4 regions of the Streptomyces herbicida genome follow, and region 3 is predicted to be linked to each of the others. Evidence: riboswitches for the same ligand, from Rfam matches in the RefSeq annotation. Region 3 holds a riboswitch; each other region holds the start of a gene.

Region 1 (2,193 bases), on a different contig from region 3:
TGGACCGCCCCGGAGCCGTCCAGACGCAGCTGCTCATCGGCCGGGTCGGCGCGGACCGGCATGACCGTGTGTGGGCCGCCCAGGTGCTCGGCACGTACTGCCTCGGCGGCACCCTCACCTCCCGCCTGGACCGCGTCCTGCGCGAGGAGAAGGGCTACACCTACGGTGTGCGCTCGTTCGGGCAGGTCCTCAGGTCCGCCCCGGACGGCACGGGTGCCTCGATGCTCGCCATCAGCGGCTCCGTGGACACCCCGAACACCGGTCCCGCGCTGCAGGACCTGTGGGCGGTGCTGCGCAAGCTCGCCGAGGAGGGCCTCACCGATGCCGAGCGCGACGTCGCGGTGCAGAACCTCGTGGGGGTCGCGCCGCTGAAGTACGAGACGGCGGCGGCCGTGGCGAGCACGCTGGCCGACCAGGTCGAGCAGTATCTGCCGGACGACTACCAGGCGACGCTGTACCGGCAGCTCGCCGCCACCGGCACCGTGGAGGCCACCGCCGCGGTGGTCAACGCGTTCCCGGTGGACCGTCTGGTGACGGTCCTGGTGGGCGACGCCGACCAGATCAAGGAGCCGGTCGAGGCGCTCGGCATCGGCGAAGTCACCGTCGTCTCCGCCGAGTAGGGGCACACGCGCGTGGGTTCTGACGGCCGACGGGTCGTCAGGACCCACGCACGTTTCTCCAGGATGTCCGAATTGGTGCGGAGGTTGCCTGTCTGCCCTGTGGGATGCGCTACAAAATCCGGGTTCGGGTTGGGGATTGAAAGGCCGCCCGCATAGCGTCGTCCAGGCTGTTCGTCGGGCAGTGCGCCGCACCCGCGGCACCGGACAGCCATCGCCGAGTCCCCGTACGGCGCGAGCCAGGGGAGCCGGGGACCCATAGCAGTCCCTGGGGTGAATCGGACGCCCGCGCGTGCAGCGAGGGGGTCCGTAGGAGACCTTCCTGCTCCGAACCCGTCAGCTAACCCGGTAGGCGAGAGGGAAGGAAAGGACCAGCCACTACATGGCGTTCACTCGCGCCACCGGGAAGCACCGCCGTCCCGGCCGGATGCACCGCACCACCGCCCGCGCCGCGGGCGTCGCGGCCCTCGCCACCACGGGCGCCATCGGCAGCCTCGCGGCCTCTCCGGCGCTCGCCGCCGAGCCCGCCCCCGCGGACACCGGCCTCACGCCCGTCATCACCATGGGCGACTCGGTCGCCGAGCAGATCGACGCCCAGGCCGCGGCCCAGGAGCAGGCCGCCGAGCAGAAGGCGGCCGAGGAGGCCGCACGCAAGAAGGCCGTCGCGCTGGCGGAGAAGGAGCGCGAGGCCAAGGCGCGCGCCGCCCGCGAGGCCGAGCGCAAGCGGCTCAACGCCTTCGTGACGCCGATCGCGAACTCCTACGTCTCCACCGGCTACAAGACCGGCGGGTCCCTGTGGTCCTCCGGCTCGCACACCGGCATCGACTTCCACGCCTCCAGCGGCACCGCCGTCCACGCGGTCGGCTCCGGCACGGTCGTGTCGACCGGCTGGGGCGGGGCGTACGGCAACCAGATCGTGATCAGGATGGCGGACGGCATGTACACCCAGTACGGCCATCTGTCGTCCATCGGCGTCTCCGTGGGCCAGAAGGTCGTCCCCGGTCAGCAGATAGGCCTGTCCGGCGCGACCGGCAACGTCACCGGGCCGCACCTCCACTTCGAGGCCCGGACGACCCCGGAGTACGGCTCGGACGTCGACCCCGTCGCCTACCTCCGCAAGCACGGCGTGAACGTCTGACGGCACGGCGCACCGCTTCCCGAAGCCCCGGCTCCTCGAGCCGGGGCTTTCGCCGTTTCGGCCGCGCCGCTGTCCAAAAAATATCCATGGATTCCTGCACGCCATCGGAAATTCCCGCTCATTGCAATAGAGTCACGGAACACACGTCAATCGGCGACGTTTCACGGGGATTAAAGCGGAGGTCGGTCATGCGTATTCCGGCGAGCTCGGTATGCACGGCGATCAGGGACGACATCGTCGCCGGTGTCTACGAGCGCGGCGGCCGCCTCACCGAGGAACTCCTCGCACGCCGCTACGGCGTCTCGCGCGTCCCCGTCCGCGAGGCACTGCGCACCCTGGAGGCCGAGGGCTTCGTGGTGACCCGGCGGCACGCGGGCGCGTGCGTCGCCGAACCGACCGAGCAGGAGGCCGCCGATCTGCTGGAGATGCGCATGCTGC
Region 2 (2,193 bases), on a different contig from region 3:
TAGTAGATCGACTCCTCGCGGACGTAGGCGCCGGGCTTCGGGGCGTGGATCATCATGCCGTTGCCGATGTAGATGCCGACGTGGCTGATGTCGTCGTAGAAGAAGATCAGGTCGCCGGGCTCGGCGTTGGTGAGCGAGACCGTGGTGCCCACGTTGACCTGGTCGTAGGTGGTGCGCGGGAGGCTGACGCCCGCCGCCCGCCAGGCGGCCGAGGTGAGGCCGGAGCAGTCGTAGGAGCCGGGGCCGGTGGCGCCCCAGACGTACGGCTTACCGATCTGGGCGCGGGCGAAGGCGATCGCCTTCTCGGCCTTGGTGGTGTAGGAGGAGTCCGAGGAGGAGCCGGTCGAGCCCGTCGAACCGGTCGACCCCGTCGAACCCGTCGAACCCGTCGAGGTGGACGAGCCCGAGGAGCCCGAAGAACCGGAGGAGCTCGAGGAACTCGCGGCGGCGGCCTTCTTCGCCGCTTCCGCGGCCGCCTGCTTCTTCGCGAGCTCCGCGGCCTTGCGCGCGGCCTCCTCCTGCTTCTGCTTCTCGATCGCGGCGAGCCGGGCCTTCTCCTGCGCCGTCAGCTTGGACAGCAGCTCGCGAGCCGAGGCGAGCTTCTTCTGGACGGTGGCCTTGGCGGTCTTCAGCTCGTTCTGCGACTCGGTCAGCGTCTGGAGGCTCTTGGCGGCCTCCTGCCGCTTCTTCATGGTCGCCGACTGCTGCGTGATGTAGTCGTCGACCGCGCCCTTCTGCCGCGAGGTCATCCGGCCCATCAGCTGGGTCTGGTCGAAGTAGTCCTGCGGGGAGTCCGAGAGCAGGAAGGTGGCGGTGTCGGGCGCGGCGGCCCCGGTCCGGTACTGGGCGGCGGCGAACGTACCCAGTTCCTCACGTGCCTTGTTGAGCTTGTCCGTGCGCCGGGCCACGTCGTCCAGCAGGGAGTCGACGCTCTTGCGCTGACTGCCGGACTTCTCCTTGGCCGCGTTGTACTTCTCGGTCGCCGACTCCGCCTGGCGGTACAGGTCGTCGACCTTCTTCTCGACCTCCTCGATGCTCGGCTTGTCGCCGTCGGCGGAGGGGGTGGCATTGGCGGTCTGGGACAGCAGAGCCACGGAGGTGAGCGCGGCGGTGGCGATGGCGGGGGTGCGTATGCCTGTTACCAGGGCACTCGCGGGGCGCGACTTGCGGTGCGACGCCAAGGGAGGCGACTCCTTCCACGTTCCGCCTACCGAGTTAGCTGTCGGGTTCGGGCGGGTGGTTCGGAAGGGTTGCCCTACGGCCCTTGCTCCGGAGGGAGGTTGGGCCGATTCACCCCAAGGTCGGTTGGGTCCCCGGCTCCGGCTGCCGTGGCGGCGCACCGGACTCGGCGGAGGCCGCGCGGTCCGGCGACGTTCGCCGGTGGGGGTCGTACGGCCCGCCCGAGACGGTAGCCAACTGGTGTGGCCCGTGTGAAGGTTGATGGGCGATATGCCCGATACATTTTTGTGACCTGAAGGCAGAGTTCCGCCCGTGTGACAGCATGCTTCCGGAGCGTGAGACAGTTGTCCGGCTCATGCATCGGGAAGATCCCCCGCGCGCGGGGCCGGTCCTGTTTTCCGGGGCGGCGGTCGATTGTCGGTGGGGCACCCTAGACTCGGAGAGCGATGAGCAGCCTCTTTGACGACAGCTTCCTGGCGGACCTCCAGGCCCCTCACGGGCGCGAGGAGGAACCCCCGCCGCCGCCCGAGGACGATCACGCTCCGGAGCCGGTTCCGGACGATCTGTTCGGTGGGAAGTTCGACGTGCCTCCGGACCGGGACGCGTACTACCGCGACGGCGCCGCGCGCCCGGTGATCGACGCCGCAGCGCTGCTGGAGGGGCTGAACGAGAACCAGCGCGCGGCCGTCGTGCACGCCGGCTCCCCCCTGCTCATCGTGGCCGGCGCCGGATCCGGCAAGACCCGCGTGCTCACGCACCGCATCGCCCACCTGCTGGCCGAGCGGAACGTGCACCCGGGCCAGATCCTCGCGATCACCTTCACCAACAAGGCCGCGGGCGAGATGAAGGAGCGCGTCGAGCACCTCGTCGGCCCCCGCGCGAACGCGATGTGGGTGATGACCTTCCACAGCGCGTGTGTGCGCATCCTGCGCCGCGAGAGCAAGAAGCTCGGCTTCACGTCGTCGTTCTCGATCTACGACGCCGCCGACAGCAAGCGTCTGATGGCCCTGGTCT
Region 3 (2,193 bases):
TCCCCGCGTGGGTGAGCGCGCCCGTGCCGATCACGGTGCCCGTCATGTCTGTCTGCATGGGCAGGTAGCCGGTCGCGAAGGAGTCCGTGTCCGTGAGGGCGTCCATGGCGAACGGGGCCGGGGCAGCGCCGGGGACGGCCTGCTGGACGGGCAGGGTGCCGGTGGTGAAGGAGTCCGTCGTGCCGAGGGTCTCCTGCGGGAACCAGGATTCCTGGGCGGCCGGCCGGGACTCGATCGCCGCGATCGGGGCGCTGCTCCGGGCGGCGTGGCGGCTCAGGAGGTCGCGCGCGGCCGTGAGCTTTCGCTGGTTCTGCCCCTTGGAGTCCGCCGGCGAGGGCCGGCGCGGCCCGGCGGCGGGCGCGGGCAGCAGTGCGCCGGGGGCCGCCTCGAGCTCCAGCCGCGGCTCGGGCACGGCGGGCAGTGCCGCGACGGGCCGCGCGGTCAGCTCCGCGATGGGCCGACCGGGCAACTCGGCCACGGGCCGACCAGGCAACTCGGCCACGGGCCGACCGGTCAGCTCCGCGACGGGACGACCGCTCAACCCGGCGGTCAGCTCCGGCGGGAGAGACCGGGCGGCCTTCTCCGGCTCGGCACCGGGGAAGCCGCCCCGTGCCGGAGCGGCGCCACGATTCCCGGGCGAGCGCTGCTGAGGCATACGGTCGGCGGGCAGTACGGCGGGCACGGTCGGACCCAGCTTGGAGCGCGCCGCGTCGAACCACTGACGGGTCACGCTGTCGAGTTCGGGATCGGTGTCCCCGCCCGGCCGCTTGCGGAGCGGAACTCCGCGGCCACGTTTCCCCGCGGACATCGCGCGGGTCGCGTTGTAGTTCCCCGTGGCGTTCTCGGCCCGGTCGTAGAGGTTGTCGATCCGCTGCCGAACCTCGTCACGGCTCTCCGTCGCCATGGGAGACGTACTCCTTCCGTACTCCGCCTACCGAGTTAGCTGTCGGGTTCGGGCGGTCGATTCCGGAAGGCGTGCCCTACGGCCATGCCCTGGTGGGCAGTTGGGCCGATTCACCCCAATGTCGGTTGGGTCCCCGGCTCCGGCTGCCCCGAAAGGGCCCGGACTCGGCGGAGGCCACGCGGCCCGGCGGGGTTCGCCGGGGGGAGCCGTGCAGCCTGGTCGTCAACCTAACCAACTTGTGCGCCTCGTGTGAAGGTTGACGTGTGAAATGTCCGATACGTATTTGTGATATTCGCTTGGAGGTTCGGTACTGAGGGGTCCTCGGTGACTCAGAGCCGTACGGCGATCAACGCGGTGTCGTCGGTCGCGCCTTCCGTGGGCAGGAGTTCCCGCAGCACGGCATCGGCGAGGGCCTCCGGGTCCGCATCCCGGTAGTGGCGGAAGGGCCGGCGCCGTCGACCACATGCGTGCACCTGCCGAGCGCGTTCAGAGCCCGTGCGGGGCCTTGGGCGACGCGGGAGGCGGCGCTGAGCGCACTATGCCGGCCCGCGAGGTCCTCGCGCTTGCGTCCGAACAGGCGCAGAATCTCCTCGTTGGCGTCCGCGTACACCAACTCGGGTGTCAGCAGTGCCGCCTTGCCGGGCAGGGCCTGGAACGCCGCCGAGTGGTCGATCCCCGCATCATCCGTCTTGGCGAGTATTTCTCCTCGAGTTGTCGCGGCGGGGACGCTGTCGGCGAATGGCGCATTCCTCCCTGGCCCGGCAAGTCGTGACGTTCCGACTCGGATCGCCGCGTTCTCTGTGAGGTTGCGATGAATCTTTGGGGCGGTTGAACACGGTCGCCTCCGGGTCCGTATGGAGCGGGGGACTTCCATGCCGAGCCGGCCTCGACGAGACCAGGGGTACTTCCGTGGGACGCAATACGCGCAGACGCCCGACAGGCGCACGACGCGCGACCTTCGCAGCGGTCGCACTGATGCTGGGCGGAGGGGGGTTGATCGCGGCGAACGTCTACGCCTCCGCCACCGAGAGCGGCTCGGACCAGTCGAGCCAGACCGGCCGGGTGCTGGCCGCCGGCGCGACGATCGACTGCCCGGACGTGGGCAGCCGGCTGACCGATGTGCCGGACGGGGCGAGGGAGGACGTCGACAAACAACTCGCCCTCCTCGACCAGCAGGTTGCCGCGGCCTACCAGCAACTGCAGCAGTGGGGGCAGTCCCAGCAGCAGAACTCCGGGTCCGCCGACGACGCGATCATGAACCCGCTGAAGGACAAGCGCGCCGAGGCCAT
Region 4 (2,193 bases), on a different contig from region 3:
GTATTCTCTGATCATGGCCGCTCCCCCCGCTTATTCACTAGTCGCCACCGACCTGGACGGGACGCTGCTCCGCGGCGACGACACCCTCTCCGACCGCTCCCGCGCGGCGCTCGCGCGGACGGTGCAGGCCGGTGCGCAGCACCTCGTGGTCACGGGGCGCCCCGCTCCGAGAGTGCGGCCGCTGCTCGATGAACTCGGCAGCAGGGGGCTCGCGGTGTGCGGACAGGGCGCGCAGTTGTACGACGCCGGCGCGGACCGTCTGCTGTGGTCGGTCACCCTGGACCGGGAGTTGGCCGAGACCGCGCTCGGCAAGATCGAGGCCGAGGTGGGTCAGGTGTACGCGGCCGTCGACCAGGACGGGGTGGACGGGCTCACGCTCATCGAACCGGGGTATCTGATGCCGCACCCGACCCTGCCCGCCGTACGGGTCCATCGGCGCGACGAGCTGTGGTGCGAACCCATCAGCAAGGTCCTGCTCCGCCACCACGCGCTGTCCGACGACGCGTTGGCGGCGACCGCCCGCGATGTCGTGGGTTCGCTGGCGACGGTGACCATGTCCGGGCCGGGGACCGTCGAGCTCCAGCCGTGCGGTATCACCAAGGCGACCGGCCTCGCGCTGGCCGCCGAACACCTCGGGCTGAGCGCCCGCCAGGCCATCGCCTTCGGGGACATGCCCAACGACATCCCGATGTTCGACTGGGCCGCCCGCGGTGTGGCGATGGCCAACGCCCACCCCGAACTCAGGGCGGTGGCCGACGAGATCACCTTGTCGAACGAGGACGACGGCATCGCCGTCGTCCTCGAAAGACTCTTTGCGTAGCTCTCCCCGCTTCGGGGAGATCCGTCAGTACGCGCCGAAGACGTTGTCCATCGAGCCGTACCGCGCGGCCGCGTAGTTGCAGGCGGCGGTGATGTTCGCGACCGGGTCGTAGATGTCGAACGACGTTCCGACCACGTGGTACGCGTTGAACGTCGGGTCGATGACCTGGAGCAGGCCCTTGGACGGGATGCCCTTGGCCGCGTTGGAGTCCCACAGGTTGATGGCCCGCGGGTTGCCCGACGACTCACGCATGATGTTGCGGTAGATGCCGTGGTACGTGCCCGGAATGTGCCTTTCCGCCATGATGGCGAGGGACTCGCGGATCCAGCCGTCGAGGTTGTTCGGGTAGCCGGCCAAGGTCGTACCGGTCGTGCCGGAGGTGGTGGCCGCCGGGGCGGCCGAGGCGGTGGTCGCGCCGATGAGCGGGAGGGCGAGCACCGCGGCGCCGGTGCCGGCGACGGCGAGCTTGCGGACGAGGCGGGCGGTGCGGCGGGACTGAGCGGCAGCAGGCATGGGGATGTTCCTCTCCGTCGCCTGCGAGGTGAGCTGTCGGGTTCGGGCGGGGAGGTGCCCGGCCGTGCCGCCCTGAGGCTGCGCGACTTCACCCCGAGCCGTTCCGTGCGACGTGTGTCGTGCGGCCCGGCGCTTACCTGGGTCCCCCGCTCCTGCCTACGCGAATGAGTTCGTCGATGGGTTACGTCCGGCGGCGGCAGGATGAGGCGTCCGCCTGACAGGCCCGGAAGCTATGCGAGAGCACATGTCGGGAACAAGTACCTGATTCACAGAACGCACCGATTGACCTTTGTCTGAGGCGTATGAGGCACTTGATCCTTTGCGGTTGCACAGCCTCAACTGGTCGGCGGGAAAAGGGCGAACGGGTGTTTAGGCGGATGTGGGGCGACATGAGGCCACGTGACCCAACTCACGGAATAACATTCACGGCAAATCAGACATGCAGGTCACAGGGGGTTCGCGGGGGTCCGTGGGACGCGCTTCTCCCGCGTCCGGCGGAAGGCCGTCTCGCCGCCCTCCGCGCAGACCACCTCCTCGGGGACGAGGAGGTGTTCCGCGTCACAGGTGGCGTCCGAAGGGGTCCGGACCGTCGTGCCGGGCGGCCGGCCGCGGTCGGGGGTGGCGCGACGCGTACCACGACACGGTCCTCCGTCTGGTCGAACACCTCCCGCGCAGGTGGACAGTCGTCAGCCGCCTGCCGTCGGCGCGGCGGCCCTGATTGCGCCGCAGTCCGTGCGGACCGGGGCTCGCTGCCCGTAGTCGTCACGGGTCGGATGCGCGAGCGCGCAGGTCCATGAAGGCGAGCAGTGCGGCCCCCAGGCGTGCGTGCCGGCCGCGAGGACGGAACCTCCCGGGCGGTG

Evidence for each region. Region 3 has a riboswitch for cyclic di-AMP ahead of Q8A52_RS21660 (NlpC/P60 family protein). Riboswitches for the same ligand answer to the same signal wherever they lie in the genome.
Region 1: another riboswitch for cyclic di-AMP. It lies ahead of Q8A52_RS33985 (M23 family metallopeptidase); the one in region 3 lies ahead of Q8A52_RS21660 (NlpC/P60 family protein).
Region 2: another riboswitch for cyclic di-AMP. It lies ahead of Q8A52_RS07870 (C40 family peptidase); the one in region 3 lies ahead of Q8A52_RS21660 (NlpC/P60 family protein).
Region 4: another riboswitch for cyclic di-AMP. It lies ahead of Q8A52_RS34370 (transglycosylase SLT domain-containing protein); the one in region 3 lies ahead of Q8A52_RS21660 (NlpC/P60 family protein).

The regions. Positions count from the first base shown of each region.
Region 1 is NZ_JAUYWJ010000019.1:124,437-126,629, forward strand. It holds gene Q8A52_RS33980 (M16 family metallopeptidase) at 1-620, shown strand, start outside; cyclic di-AMP (ydaO/yuaA leader) riboswitch at 823-987, shown strand; gene Q8A52_RS33985 (M23 family metallopeptidase) at 1,000-1,755, shown strand; gene Q8A52_RS33990 (GntR family transcriptional regulator) at 1,944-2,193, shown strand, end outside.
Region 2 is NZ_JAUYWJ010000003.1:167,519-169,711, forward strand. It holds gene Q8A52_RS07870 (C40 family peptidase) at 1-1,181, opposite strand, end outside; cyclic di-AMP (ydaO/yuaA leader) riboswitch at 1,190-1,361, opposite strand; gene pcrA (DNA helicase PcrA) at 1,626-2,193, shown strand, end outside.
Region 3 is NZ_JAUYWJ010000010.1:94,802-96,994, forward strand. It holds gene Q8A52_RS21660 (NlpC/P60 family protein) at 1-904, opposite strand, end outside; cyclic di-AMP (ydaO/yuaA leader) riboswitch at 913-1,084, opposite strand; gene Q8A52_RS21665 (hypothetical protein) at 1,234-1,377, opposite strand; gene Q8A52_RS21675 (DUF1996 domain-containing protein) at 1,901-2,193, shown strand, end outside.
Region 4 is NZ_JAUYWJ010000020.1:11,929-14,121, reverse strand. It holds gene Q8A52_RS34375 (HAD family hydrolase) at 14-820, shown strand; gene Q8A52_RS34370 (transglycosylase SLT domain-containing protein) at 845-1,333, opposite strand; cyclic di-AMP (ydaO/yuaA leader) riboswitch at 1,337-1,519, opposite strand; gene Q8A52_RS49225 (hypothetical protein) at 2,020-2,193, opposite strand, start outside.